3 regions of the Streptomyces sp. SudanB5_2050 genome follow, and region 1 is predicted to be linked to each of the others. Evidence: riboswitches for the same ligand, from Rfam matches in the RefSeq annotation. Region 1 holds a riboswitch; each other region holds the start of a gene.
What was found. Region 1 has a riboswitch for cobalamin ahead of ACFZP7_RS26225 (energy-coupling factor ABC transporter permease). Riboswitches for the same ligand answer to the same signal wherever they lie in the genome.
Positions count from the first base shown of each region.

Region 1 (2,251 bases):
GGCGCGCCGGACCGAACCCCGGGCGGACGGGGAGCCGGGCGCGGGCACGGAGGGCGGGGCGCCGGCCGGGACGGCGCGGTGAGGGGGCGGCGGACCGAGCGGCCCGCGGCGCGGCCCCGGGGTGTGCGGGGCGGGTGGCCCGCGGTGCGGTCCCGGGTGGTGCGGGGCGGGTGGCCGGCGGTGCGGCCCTGGGTGGTGCGGGCCGGGGCCGCGGCGGGCGTGGTCGTGGCCTATTTCCTCCTCCCCCTCGATCACCTGGGCCCGCAACGCCCCGTGCTGAGCTGGCTGTTGTTCGCCCTGATCCTGACCGTGGTGGCGGTGCTGCTGCTCCGGCAGATCCGGCACGTGCTGGTCGACCGGCCGGACTCCCGGCCCGGGATGGTCCTGTCCCTGCTGATCGTCCTGTCCGTGCACGTCTTCTCGGCCACCTACTACGCCCTCGCCAAGCAGCCGGGCGAGTTCACCGGTCTGCACACCCGCGTCGACGCCCTGTACTTCACCGTCGTCACCCTGGCGACCGTCGGGTACGGCGACATCACCCCGCGGGGTCAGTCGGCGCGGATCATCACCGTCCTGCAGATCGCCTACAGCTTCGTGTTCCTGACCGCCGCCGCGACCGCGCTGACCCAGCGGATGCGCGACATGGTGGTCCGTCGCACGGACCGGGACCGGGGCCGGGACCGGGCCGGGTGACGGGCCGCTCGGCGCGTCGGCCGGCCCGGAGGCCCGCTTGTCACCGGCCGGGCGGGACCACTACCGTCGTCACGCCTTGGTGAACGGGAAATCCGGTGCGATGCCGGTGCGGCCCTCGCCACTGTGAATCGGGAAGTCCGGCTCCGGCCCTCGCGGGCAGCCACTGGATCGCTTGCGATCCGGGAAGGCGGGGCACGGGCGGTGGTACCCGTAAGCCAGGAGACCGGCCAAGGCGCGTCGTCCATCCACGAGGTGCTGGAGAGGGTCTGCCGAGTCATGCACATAGCCGAGGGCTTTCTGCCACCGGCGCACGCGATCGCCTGGGGTGCCGCGTCCGCGCCGTTCGTCGTCCACGGAGTACGGTCACTCACCCGTGAGGTCAGGGAGCACCCGGAGAGCACGCTGCTCCTCGGCGCCTCCGGGGCCTTCACGTTCGTCCTGTCGGCCCTGAAACTGCCGTCCGTCACCGGCAGTTGCTCGCATCCCACCGGCACCGGTCTGGGCGCGATCCTCTTCCGGCCGCCGGTCATGGCGGTGCTGGGCACCATCACCCTGCTCTTCCAGGCGCTGTTGCTCGCCCACGGCGGACTGACCACGCTCGGCGCCAACGTCTTCTCGATGGCGGTCGTCGGCCCCTGGGCCGGGTACGGCGCCTACCGGCTGCTGCGCCGCTACGACGTGCCGCTGATGGTCACCGTGTTCTGCGGGGCGTTCGTCGCCGACCTGTCCACGTACTGCGTCACCAGTGTGCAGCTGGCGCTGGCCTTCCCCGACCCGGGCAGCGGGTTCCTGGGGGCGCTCGGCAAGTTCGGGTCGGTCTTCGCCGTCACCCAGATCCCGCTCGCGGTGAGCGAGGGCCTGCTCACGGTGATCGTGATGCGGCTGCTGGTGCAGTCCAGCAAGGGCGAACTGACCCGGCTGGGCGTGCTGCCGGCGAAGTCCGGGACCGCCGGGGCCAAGGAGCGGGCGGTGGCCCGGTGAGCCGCAACGCGAAGATCAACGCCCTGCTGCTGCTCGCCGTGGCCGCGCTCGCGGTGCTGCCACTGGTGCTGGGGCTCGGCGACCACAAGGAGGAGCCGTTCGCCGGGGCCGACGCGGAGGCGGAGCGGACGATCACCGAGATCGAGCCGGACTACGAGCCGTGGTTCTCGCCGCTGTACGAACCGCCCTCCGGGGAGGTCGAGTCGGCGCTGTTCGCGCTCCAGGCCGCGATCGGCGCGGGCGTGCTGGCGTACTACTTCGGGCTGCGCCGGGGACGCCGGCAGGGCGAGGAGCGGGCGGCGGCCGCGCGGGACACCCCCGAAGGGGACTGAGTGCTGCCGATCGACGCGGCGGCGCACAGCAGTCGCTGGCGCCGCCGGCATCCCGTGGACAAGGCCGTGCTCGGGTTCGGGCTGACCGTGCTGGCGATCTCGCTGCCGCCCTGGCCGGGTGCGGCGCTGGTGCTGGTGACGGCGCTCGCCGTGCTGCTGGGACCGGCCGGTGTGCCCGGGCGCGGACTGTGGCGGGCGTACCGGGTGCCGTTGGGCTTCTGCGTGACGGGGGCGCTGCCGCTGCT
Region 1 is NZ_OZ186760.1:5,876,118-5,878,368, reverse strand. Features, by position in the region: gene ACFZP7_RS26235 (chloride channel protein) at 1-82, shown strand, start outside; gene ACFZP7_RS26230 (potassium channel family protein) at 181-693, shown strand; cobalamin riboswitch at 754-940, shown strand; gene ACFZP7_RS26225 (energy-coupling factor ABC transporter permease) at 970-1,674, shown strand; gene ACFZP7_RS26220 (energy-coupling factor ABC transporter substrate-binding protein) at 1,671-2,006, shown strand; gene cbiQ (cobalt ECF transporter T component CbiQ) at 2,007-2,251, shown strand, end outside.

Region 2 (2,251 bases), 3.9 Mb from region 1:
CCCGCGAACGACGCCTCCACGGGCCCGGCGTTGGGGCTCGGGTGCCGTCCGGCGTCGGCGCGCCAGGCCCGCGCGGCACCCCGGGGGCCGCCGCCGGCCACGACGGCCAGGAGGGCGGTCAGCCGGGCGCCCGGCCAGCCCGCGAGGTCGTCGAGCCGGGCCGAGGCCCAGCCGTAGCGGCGGTACCGGGGCGACCTGTGGCCGACCATCGCGTCCAGGGTGTTCACGGCCCGGAAGCCGGCCAGCCCCGGAACTCCGGCCACGGCGCCCCACACCAGGGCGCCCACCACCGCGTCCGAGGTGTTCTCGGCGACGGACTCCACGACGGCCCGGGCGATCCCGTCGGCGTCCAGCGCCTGCGGGTCCCGCCCGCACAGGTGCGGCAGCCGCGCACGGGCCGCCTCCACGTCACCGGCCTCCAGGGCACGGCCGATGGCACCCGCCTCACGGGCGAGCGAGGTGCCGCCGACGACCGACCAGGTGGCGGCGGCGGTCAGCGCGACCGAGGCGGCGGGGGAGCGGCGTACGGCACGGGAGGCGGCCAGCCCGAGGGCGGCGGCGCCACCGGCGCACACGGCGGTGTGCAGCGCGCCCCACCCGCGGTGGTCGCGCCACAGCACCCGTTCCACGGCACCGGCGGCACGGCCGAACGCGGCGACCGGGTGTCCGCGGCGCGGGTCGCCGAGGAGGAGGTCACCGAGGAGGCCGGCGGCGGCGCCGTACGCGAAGACGCGTTCGGCGCGCACGGCTCAACCGGCCGTGGGGAGGGGAAGGCGAAGGGTGTCGCTGGTGAGCCTGGAACGGCAGCCGCGCATGGCGATAGGTCCTCACTCAGGGTGTCCGCGCCCTGGTTCGAAGAGCACGGCGGTGAGAGTTCCTGGCTCCCGGGGATCACTCCCCGGTCACAGTGGCGGGACCGCGCCGGATTCACACCGGGCTTCCTCTCCAGCCGCCGCATTGGCTCCGGCAGTCCACCACGCCCCGCGAACACCCGTCAACTTGCCGTTGACCTGCGAGGGGGGAGTGTGCGAAGGCCCACACACGGAAGGCGTGCGCGGGCGCGGGGGAGTAGTGCGGGGTGGGCGAAAAGGGCGGGGCGCCGGACGGACCCCGAGGTCCGTCCGGCGCCCCCGCACCACGACGTGCGCCGCGCCGGTCCGCCGGCTAGGCGACGATCAGATAGATGCCGTACGCCACCGCCGCCGCGCAGGCCGCGAAGCACGCGTACGCGCCGGTGACCGCGAGGCCGGCGGAGCCGCCCTCGGCGGCGGCCCGCTCCTGGCGGGAGAGGCCGGCGATGCCGAGGGTGAACAGGCCCACCAGGACCACGGTGGCCACGAGGCTGACTCCGAAGACGGAGCCGAGAGCTGCCCAGTCGATGCTCATGGAGGTTCGTTTCCTTCGTACCCGGGGCGCGGGTTCAGACGGTGGTGGTGGCCGAGGGGGCCTTGGGCTCGGACGCCGAGGACGCGACGGCGGCCGCCGGCTCCCCGGTCACGCCCGCCGGGGGCGGGGTCACGGCGGCCATCGCCTGGGTCACCACGCCGGCCGCCTCCGGCTCGTCGTCGACGACGTTGGTGTGGTCGACGACCTCGCGCCGGGAGATCTTCCAGATGGCGGCGCTGGAGACGACCAGGAAGACCGCGACCAGGGCGGTGCCCCAGTCACCCAGACCGCAGACCCACTCGGCGATCGCGGCGACCAGGGCCGCGGCCGGCAGGGTCAGGCCCCAGGCGACGAACATCCGGGTGGCCGTGGACCAGCGGACCACGCCGCCCTTGCGGCCGAGGCCCGCGCCCATCACGGCGCCGGAGACCGAGTGCGTGGTGGACAGGGAGAAGCCGAGGTGCGAGGAGGCCAGGATGACCGTCGCGGCGCTGGTCTGGGCGGCGAAGCCCTGCTGCGGCTGGAGGTCGGTCAGGCCCTTGCCCATGGTGCGGATGATGCGCCAGCCGCCGAGGTAGGTGCCGAGCGCGATGGCGATGCCCGCGGAGAGGATGACCCACATGGGCGGGTCGGAGTCGGGGGCGAGCGCGCCGCCGGCGACCAGGGCGAGGGTGATGATGCCCATCGTCTTCTGGGCGTCGTTGGTGCCGTGGGCCAGCGAGACCAGACCGGCGGAGGCGATCTGCCCGGCGCGGTAGCCCTTCGCGGCGGCCTTGCCGTCGGCCTTGCGGCCGAGCCGGTACGTCAGGCGCGCGCCGAGCATCGCCGCGATGCCCGCGACCAGCGGGGCGGCGATCGCCGGGAG
Region 2 is NZ_OZ186760.1:1,962,251-1,964,501, reverse strand. Features, by position in the region: gene ACFZP7_RS08775 (cobalamin biosynthesis protein) at 1-746, opposite strand, end outside; cobalamin riboswitch at 851-992, opposite strand; gene ACFZP7_RS08770 (hypothetical protein) at 1,165-1,386, opposite strand; gene ACFZP7_RS08765 (inorganic phosphate transporter) at 1,421-2,251, opposite strand, start outside.
Region 2: another riboswitch for cobalamin. It lies ahead of ACFZP7_RS08775 (cobalamin biosynthesis protein); the one in region 1 lies ahead of ACFZP7_RS26225 (energy-coupling factor ABC transporter permease).

Region 3 (2,251 bases), 3.4 Mb from region 1:
GTAGGTGAGGAGCGCGATGCGGAGCGGTCGCAAGCCGTCGGCGGCGGGCTCCGGACGGGGACCCGTCCGACTGGCCTCAGCGGTCACCCTGGGCCCCCTTCTCACTGCACTGTCCCGCGACCCTATGCCGGGACGTTAATCTAGAACAAGTTTCAGACTTGATCGTTCAGAGGCTCCGAATCTACCGGCAGGTAGGGACGCTGTGACGAGTGGATCAGGTGATTCACGCCACGGCCCGCCCGGGTGCCGGACACCCTGCCGGGCCGGACGACGGGGAGAAGGTGACCGAGGTGGACAATCCGGAAGCGGTCGCGCCCCCTCCGGGGCACCGTTCCGCCGCCCCGCCCCTGACCGAACGGCAGCGCGAGCGGCGCCGCCGCATCCTGCACGCGACCGCCCGGCTCGCCTGCCGGGGCGGTTTCGAGGCGGTGCAGATGCGGGAGGTCGCGGAGTCCTCGCAGGTCGCCCTCGGCACGCTCTACCGCTACTTCCCGTCCAAGGTGCACCTGCTGGTGGCCACCATGCAGGACCAGTTGGAGCAGTTGCACGCGACGCTGCGCAGGAACCCGCCGGGTGGCGAGACGGCCGCGGACCGGGTGGCGCGGACCCTGATGCGGGCCTTCGGCGCGCTGCAACGCGAGCCGCGACTGGCCGAGGCGATGGCGCGCGCCCTGACCTTCGCCGACCGCAGCGTCTCCCCGGAGGTCGACCAGGTCTCGCGCCGGACCACGGCGATCATCCTGGACGCCGTGGGCGGTCCGGAGAACCCGACGGCCGCGCAGTTGTCGGCGGTCCGGGTCATCGAGCACACCTGGCACTCGACCCTGATCGCCTGGCTGTCCGGCCGCGCGTCGATCGCGCAGGTGGGGGTGGACATCGAGACGGTGTGCCGGCTGATCGACGTGACGGGGGCCGGGGAGCCCGTCGCGGCGGGCGGCGGGGAGCGTGAGCGGGCGCACGGTTCCGGGCCGGTTGCCTCCGGGTAAAGTGGCCGCGTCGTCATCACACCCGTACGGGGGGAAGCCGGTGCAATTCCGGCGCTGACCCGCAACCGTGAGCCACTCGCCGAGCCCCTGGACGCTCCGGGTGGTGAGCCGGACTGCCCCGCGCGGACGTGACCGGCTCACGTGCCCGGCACCCGCCGGCGCACGGGCACCGTCGAGGCATACGGGGCCGAGCCGCCCGGGAGTGCCCGTGCTGCCCGACCCCGCGCAGGGAAAGGCACCCGCCGCTCATGAACGTCCGCCGTCGCAGCAGCGCCGCGGCTCTGGCCGCCATAGCCGTGATCGGCGCCGCCGCCGCGCCCGCGGTCGCCGCCGACCCGTCGCCGTCCACGTCGTCGTCCGCCCCGTCCGGCAAGTCCGGCGGCACCGACGGCCTGTACGGGTCCGCCGATCCCCAGTACGACGGCGTCTGGCGGCAGTCCCTCGCGCTGCTCGCGCAGGACACGGCGGGCGTGATCCCCTCGTCGTCGGCCGTGAAGTGGCTCACCGACCAGCAGTGCGACAACGGCGCCTTCGCCCCCTTCCGCGCCGACCCGGCCAAGGCGTGCGACGCCAAGACCATGGTCGACACCAACAGCACGGCCGCCGCCGTCCAGGCGCTGTGGGCCGTCGGCGGGCACGGCGACGCCGTCGAGGAGGCCCTCGGCTGGCTGAAGTCCGTGCAGAACGCGGACGGCGGCTGGGGCTACACCCCCGGCAGCCCCAGCGAGGCCAACTCCACCTCCGTCGTCATCGGCGCCCTCGCCGCCACCGAGACCGACCCGGGCACCGTGAAGAAGGGCGGCAAGTCCCCGTACGACGCCCTGCTGGCGGCCGCCCTGCCCTGCGCCGGGGACGGCGGCGCCTTCGGGTACCCGGACCAGGACGGCAAGCCGGTCGCCAACGCGGACGCGACCGCGGCGGGCGTGCTCGGCGCGCTCGGCAAGGGCCTGGTCGCCGAGGCCGGCGAGAAGACCGCCGACGCCACCTGCACGGCCTCGGACGAGCCCACCCGCGAGCAGGCCGCCGCGAACGGCGCCGCCTACCTCGCCGGCGCCCTCGCGAAGGACGGGCACCTCACGTCCGCCCTCGGCGGCTCCGCCGAGCAGCCCGACTACGGCAACACCGCCGACGCGGTCGTCGCGCTCGCCGCGCAGGGCGGCAAGGACAAGGCGGCGAAGCCGCTGGCCTGGCTGGAGAAGAACGCCGCGAAGTGGGCCGGGGAGAGCGGCCCGGCCGCCTACGCCCAGCTGATCCTCGCCGCGCAC
Region 3 is NZ_OZ186760.1:2,488,581-2,490,831, forward strand. Features, by position in the region: gene ACFZP7_RS11135 (glycosyltransferase family 4 protein) at 1-87, opposite strand, end outside; gene ACFZP7_RS11140 (TetR family transcriptional regulator) at 282-986, shown strand; cobalamin riboswitch at 977-1,127, shown strand; gene ACFZP7_RS11145 (prenyltransferase/squalene oxidase repeat-containing protein) at 1,235-2,251, shown strand, end outside.
Region 3: another riboswitch for cobalamin. It lies ahead of ACFZP7_RS11145 (prenyltransferase/squalene oxidase repeat-containing protein); the one in region 1 lies ahead of ACFZP7_RS26225 (energy-coupling factor ABC transporter permease).